Regions from separate parts of the Bradyrhizobium sp. PMVTL-01 genome, predicted to be linked through region 1. Evidence: riboswitches for the same ligand, from Rfam matches in the RefSeq annotation. Region 1 holds a riboswitch; the other holds the start of a gene.
What was found. A riboswitch is a leader RNA that binds a small molecule or an ion and turns the genes downstream of it on or off. The one in region 1 is predicted to bind cobalamin.
Positions count from the first base shown of each region.

Region 1 (3,205 bases):
TGCTGTGGCGTACATGCCATAGAACAACAGACCCTTGATTGGCTCGAAGGTCACGGCGGCTCGATAAGATACTGGTTGCCAGTTCTTGGTGAAGGGCTGCCCTGCTGGAATCGTACCGTCGAAGTTGATACCATCCCGAGTCAACGTCATGTCCTCGACGCGTATGCCACCGATTAGAGCCAGCATCGGCGTAATTTTGAGCTGGTCTTCGACCGTGATCGCTGCATCGTCTAGGCGGCTGTTGCGGATGCCTGGCTGCGGTGGCAGGCTATAAAGCCCAGGGGCGGGATTTACCACGGTCACGGAGTCGAACGGAAACTCGTCAGGATTCTGCTCCTGGGCGAACTGAATCTCGTTTCGGCTTACTGCCAATTGCGTGGCGAAGCGATTCTGCATGCCGAAAAAGGACGAACTCCAGATCAGGTCGGTGTTATCGCCGATTACCTGCTGCTTGTGATTAACAAAAAAGCGGTCTCGATCGATCATCGAGGTTCCAGTGTTGAACGCGTAAGTTTCACTGTCAAACCAGTGACGCTTGGCTCCAAATTCATAGGCTTGATTCTTGATCGTAATGTCCTCGTTCAGCGCCCATTCGAAGCCGCCACGCAGCCAGAGACCATGTGAACCGATGGAATTGTCGGCGACATTGTAGTTCGTCCTTAGTGTTCGCGAGTCCACTGTCACAGGCGAAATAACTGAACCATCAAAGGTGCTGATTGCCGATCCCGCGACGACACCGTGCGTGGAAAAAGGTCCAGAGAATGTTGTCGTTGTTAGCGGTGTGCCCCAATAGGCGTGGCCGTAATCTTGATTGTACTCGATGGCACCGAATACTTTGAAGGAATCGGTCACCCGGTAGTTGAGCTGGCCCGAGATATTGTTGAGCTGTTGATAGTCGCCTTCGATGAAGCTGTTGATCTTCGAAGAGCTGACATCGAACCGGTAGTCGAGCCCGTCAACTGACGTGCTGCCGCCAGACCCGAAATGCGTCCGATAGGTGCCAAGTGTATCTATTGAGGTGTCAAGTTCGTTCTTGATAGGACCGCTCGTGGGCTGTCTGCTCACATAGTTGACGGAGCCGCCGATCGTGGCAAGGCCTGACATTAGCGACAAGGGTCCCTTAACAAATTCGACTTGCTCTAGATTGGCAGTATCCAGGACGCGCGACGTGATGCTTTGCGGGCCAATCCATAGGCCGTTGTAGAGTACGGTCACTTCGCCAAAGGAAAAGCCGCGTGTGGAAAAGCCGGAAGGTGCCCCTGCCACATCGACCGCCAGCACGCCGACGGCGCCTGCTACCGTCTCGGGAGTGGTGCGGTAGCCCTGCTCGCGCATGGTTTGCTGACTGACAACTTCGACTGTTGCCGGCGTCTGAAAGACGGAAAGGCCGAGCAGGTTGGAGCTTGTTGCAACGACATTGCTATTGAGAGGTGTCGGCGCGGGCTCGGAATTTGCGATAGATCGCGTCGCAGGCTTGGGCCGTGCGGCCTGTGCGGCGCGCCTGGTCCGCTTCGGCACATTTGCCGGTTCCTGGCCGGGCCGGCTCGCAGTGCCATGCGGCTTGGGCGGCCGGACGGTCACCGGCTCAAGCTGTTGTGGGCTTTGCGTTGACGCAGATGCATTGGCCAAAAGCGCGACGACCACCCCGGGGATCAGCGCGGAGCATCGCCAGCGTTGCCTCGACGAGATCAAGCGGAGAGATTGCGCGCAGATGCGCGACGGCGCCGGGCGCCCAGTAAAGTTAGAAATCGACACGGTTGTGCTCGACGGCGAAACAATACACCCGTCACGCGCACTGGCACGACGATCTGCCCTTCGCCCCTGATACGGCAGACCCCGAACGCCTCTTGTAACGCTTCGGAGCACCCCGCCCGACGCGTTCGCGCATGACCATTGCTGGTAGCAGGTCTCCTGGCTCGCGGGTCGCTGCTTCGGATCACCTTCCCAGGATCAAGACAATCCCAGTGGCATTAAATGATCGTCGGCTCGCCGCTTACAGTTGCGGGGGCAGCTGCGGCATTGTCCGTTGCAACAGACGCACCGCATTCCCTTGATTAGCCCTTCGGGCACTACCGCTCTCAGACTTAATGAAGTTCAAAGGCGAGTCAAGCGGCGCTAGTCTCCGTCAGCTCGAAGATTAGAGGTGTGCCAGTTGGGACACGCCGCCCGTCAAAAAGCCATTGAGGCACGGATAAATTCACATTGGTTGGCTGCGGGTCATTTTCGGCGGTTTCAGCAGGGATTGTCGGCGGGCTGATGTCCGCTTTTAGCCCGTAAGCGTCCAACCAGCTCCTTCCTCGAAGCGTTGCGCCCGACCAGATCGCTGTGATTCAAGCTTCCAAACTGGGGGCTCGAATCATGCGCTACGAATTCGCCGATTATGAATGGGTTGGCATCAAGCCGATGCTACCGAACGAGCCCCGTGGCGTTCCTCGGGTGAACGACCGTCGTGTCCTCAATGGCATCTTCTGGGTCTTGCGCTCTGGAGCACCTTGGCGTGATCTGCCCGACATCTTTGGTCCGGTCCGTACACCACCTGCTACAACCGCTTTGTTCGTTGGCGGCGGGCTGGCGTTTGGGGCCGCATCATCGACGCGCTTGCCGCTGCCCATGACGCCGCTGTTCAGATGATAGACACCTCCATTGTTCGCGTGCATCAGCACGGGGGCCTACATCACAAGGGAGTCCGCGTCCTAGTTGGACTTGCCTGCAACGCCACCGTCGGGCACGCGAAGAACCCCGATTGCACCATGTACATCAAGACCTATATCGGCGCGGCAGAAGCAGCGCACGATAATGGCTGATTGGGCCGCGTTCTGCGATGGCAAGCGCGCTGCGGGCGGCGTGGTTGCGATGTCTCGCGCATTGCGTGTCTAACAACTTTCTGACTTTCGTATCGTGGAGAACCTGTTTCCCACCAAGTAGAACTAGGCCGTAAACCCAGCTGTGGACGCCCCCCCAGATGCAAGCGGCTCTTGAAACAGACCACGAAAAGTACCAGAGAGTCTCATGGCTACTGGGTCCACCACTTGCCTCCGAAATCCCGCGCGCGCCGCCCCTATCGCCCAAAGGGATTTCGTTGAGACCCCGGCGCAACTGGATAAACTGGTGCAACCACCAAGGACTCCCGGATGGGGGTGAGCGCCACCCGGTTTATTAACCCTCAGCCGATCATGCAGAAACACTGCAAAAGGTGGCCCATCGG
Region 1 covers NZ_CP193982.1:1,553,778-1,556,982, reverse strand. The annotation lists gene ACRQ5Q_RS07305 (TonB-dependent receptor domain-containing protein) at 1-1,755, opposite strand, end outside; cobalamin riboswitch at 1,885-2,089, opposite strand; partial or broken gene ACRQ5Q_RS07300 (IS5 family transposase) at 2,359-2,690, shown strand.

Region 2 (3,205 bases), 4.2 Mb from region 1:
ACGCAGGCCGCGCCGCGCGAAGGCGCGCGCAAGGCCGGCGACGATGAGCGACTTGCCCACGTCCGAGCCGGCTCCCTGGATCATCAATGCGCGCGCCATCGAATTCAGAACTCGACGCCGGCCTGCGCCTTGATGCCGGAGCGGAACGGATGTTTCACCAGCGTCATCTCGGTGACGAGGTCGGCGATCTCGATCAGCTCGTCCTTGGCGTTGCGCCCGGTGAGCACGACATGCGTCATCGGAGGCTTCTGCGTCGTCAGGAATTCCACGACCTCCGCGATGTCGAGATAGTCGTAGCGCAGCGCGATGTTGATCTCGTCGAGCACCACCATGCGCAGGTTCGGATCGAGGATCAGCTCCTTGGCCTTGTCCCAGCCGGCGCGCGCGGCGGCAATGTCGCGGGCGCGATCCTGCGTCTCCCAGGTGAAACCTTCGCCCATGGCGTGGAACTGGCAGAGCTCGCCGAAATGGCCGGTGAGCAGGCGCCGCTCGCCGGTATCCCAGGCGCCCTTGATGAACTGCACGACCGCGCAGGGAAAGCCATGGGCGACGCAGCGGACGATCATGCCGAAGGCGGAGGAGGACTTGCCCTTGCCCGCGCCGGTGTGGACGATGATGAGGCCCTTTTCGCCGCTCTTGGTCGCCATGATCTTGTCGCGGGCGGCCTTCTTCTTCGCCATCTTCTGGGCGTGCCGGGCGTCGGTTTCATCGGCCGTCTGGGTATCCGGTTCAGGCGTCATCGGATCGGGTCCTTCGGCTTGACAAGAGGCGGCCGGGGGCAAATGGTGGCCCGGCGTTGGTTCCTGTCCTATGACAGGCGAAGAGGGAATGCGATAGGGTCCGAATCGGCAAGATTTGGGTCCAAAATGCAGCCGCCCCCGCGACCGTGATCGGAGAGATGCCCAAAGCCACTGATTCCCGCGGGGATCGGGAAGGCGGGGATCGAAGGGCCAAAACCCTGCTCCGCAAGCCGGGAGACCTGCCAGCGCGGACGAGTTTTGGACCGGCGGACGGGGTGTTCCGCGACGGGGAAGCGGGCCTTCAGGAGTATGGTCCGCGCGCCTCATCGCCTCCCGCTGATTATCCTGGAAGAGGCGATGACCGTCACACTTCACGTCTGCATCACCTGCCGCGCCGGCCAAACGCTTGGTGAGGGCGAGACCACGCCCGGCAAGCGCCTGCATGGTGCGATCCTCGAGGCGGGCGTGCCCGAGGGCGTCAATGTGGTTCCCGTCGAATGCCTGTCGGCCTGCAGCCAGGGCTGCTCTGTCGCGCTCAGCGCGCCCGGCCGTTGGTCCTATGTCTATGGCCGCCTGTCCGATGCGAACGCGCAGGACGTCGTCGCTGGCGCTGCGGCCTATGCGGCCGCGCCAGATGGCCTCGTGCCTTGGCGCAGCCGTCCCGAGATCTTCCGCAAGCAGTCGCTTGCCCGCATTCCCCCCATTGCCGTCGTGCCGGAGGCCGCCGAATGAACTCGCTCGCAAAAGTCCCTGTCACGGTGGTCACCGGTTTCCTCGGCTCCGGCAAGACGACGCTGATCCAGCATCTGCTCAGCAATGCGGGCGGCAAGAAGCTCGCGGTGCTCGTCAACGAGTTCGGCAGCGCGGGAGTCGACGGTGAAATATTGAAGTCCTGCGCAGATGCCAATTGTCCGGAAGAGAACATCGTCGAGCTCGCCAATGGCTGCATCTGCTGCACCGTTGCCGACGATTTCATTCCGACCATGGAGCAACTGCTGGCGCGGCCGGTGCGGCCTGATCACATCCTGATCGAGACCTCGGGTCTGGCGCTGCCCAAGCCGCTGCTGAAGGCGTTCGACTGGCCGGAGATCCGCTCGCGGATCACGGTCGACGGCGTCATCGCGCTCGCCGATGCCGAGGCGGTGGCCGCGGGCCGCTTCGCGCCGGATCCGGATGCGGTAGAGGCGCAGCGCGCAGCAGACGAGAATCTCGATCACGAGACGCCGCTGTCGGAAGTGTTCGAGGACCAGATCGCCTGCGCCGACATCGTGCTGCTGACCAAGGCCGATCTCGCCGGTAGTGCCGGCATCGAAGCCGCCAAGGCGGCGATCACCGCCGAGATGCCGCGCCGCGTGCCGATGCTGCCCGTCACCGACGGCGCGATCGATGCCCGCGTCATCCTCGGTCTCGGCGCGGCTGCCGAGAACGATCTCGCCGCGCGTCCGTCGCATCACGATGGCGAGGAGGAGCACGAGCACGATGATTTCGCCTCGGTCGTGATCGATCTTCCGGAGGTTTCGGATGTCGATGCGCTGGTCGCTTCCGTCCAGCGTCTCGCGCGCGAGCAGAACGTGCTGCGCGCCAAGGGCTACATCGCCGTCGCCGGCAAGCCAATGCGCCTGCTGCTGCAGGCGGTCGGCGAGCGCGTGCGCCACCAGTTCGACCGACCCTGGGGCGCGGGTCTCAGGCAGTCAAAGCTCGTCGTGATCGGCGAGCATGGCGATATCGACGAGACCGCGATCAGGTCAGGACTAGGTATCTGATGCACGTCGTCTTCCGCGAGAGCCGCGGTCTCGAGGAGACCGCGACGCCAAGAGACATCGGCCAGGATCCGGCCGATCTCGTGGTGCTCTCGTATTCGGATTCCGACCTTGCCGCGTTTGCGGCCGGCTGGCGGCGTGGCCGTGACAGCCTGCCGTCGCTGCGGCTCGCCAATCTCGCCGAACTCCGTCATCCGCTCTCGGTCGATACCTATATCGAGCGCACGCTGTCGCAGGCCCGCGGCATCCTGGTGCGCCTGATCGGCGGCGAATCCTATTGGCCGTATGGCCTCGCGGCGCTCCAGCAACTGGCCAAAGATCGCGGCATCGTTCTGGCCGTGCTGCCCGCCGACGGCCGCGACGACTCCCGGCTCGATGTGTACTCGACCTTGCCGGTGTCGACGCTGCGGCGGCTCAAGGTGCTCTGCGACAACGGCGGGCCCGTCGCGGCGCAAGCGGCGATTGCACAGCTCGCGCTCGCCTCGGGGCTTTATGCGGGTCCGGTCGTCGGCGAGATGACCGTTCCTGAGATGGGCTTTTACGATCCCTCGCGCGGCGTCATCCCGGCGCCGGTCGCGGAGGAAGGAAAGCCGCACGCGCTGGTGACGTTCTATCGCTCCTATCTCACCGCAGCGGACACCGGACCCGTCGATGCCCTGATCGCGGCGTTGCGCGAAAAGGGCTTTGACGCGCATGGCGTGTTCG
Region 2 covers NZ_CP193982.1:5,810,850-5,814,054, reverse strand. The annotation lists gene ACRQ5Q_RS28285 (cobyric acid synthase) at 1-99, opposite strand, end outside; gene cobO (cob(I)yrinic acid a,c-diamide adenosyltransferase) at 105-740, opposite strand; cobalamin riboswitch at 781-1,001, shown strand; gene ACRQ5Q_RS28275 (DUF1636 family protein) at 1,098-1,472, shown strand; gene cobW (cobalamin biosynthesis protein CobW) at 1,469-2,503, shown strand; gene cobN (cobaltochelatase subunit CobN) at 2,503-3,205, shown strand, end outside.
Region 2: another riboswitch for cobalamin. It lies ahead of ACRQ5Q_RS28275 (DUF1636 family protein); the one in region 1 lies ahead of ACRQ5Q_RS07305 (TonB-dependent receptor domain-containing protein).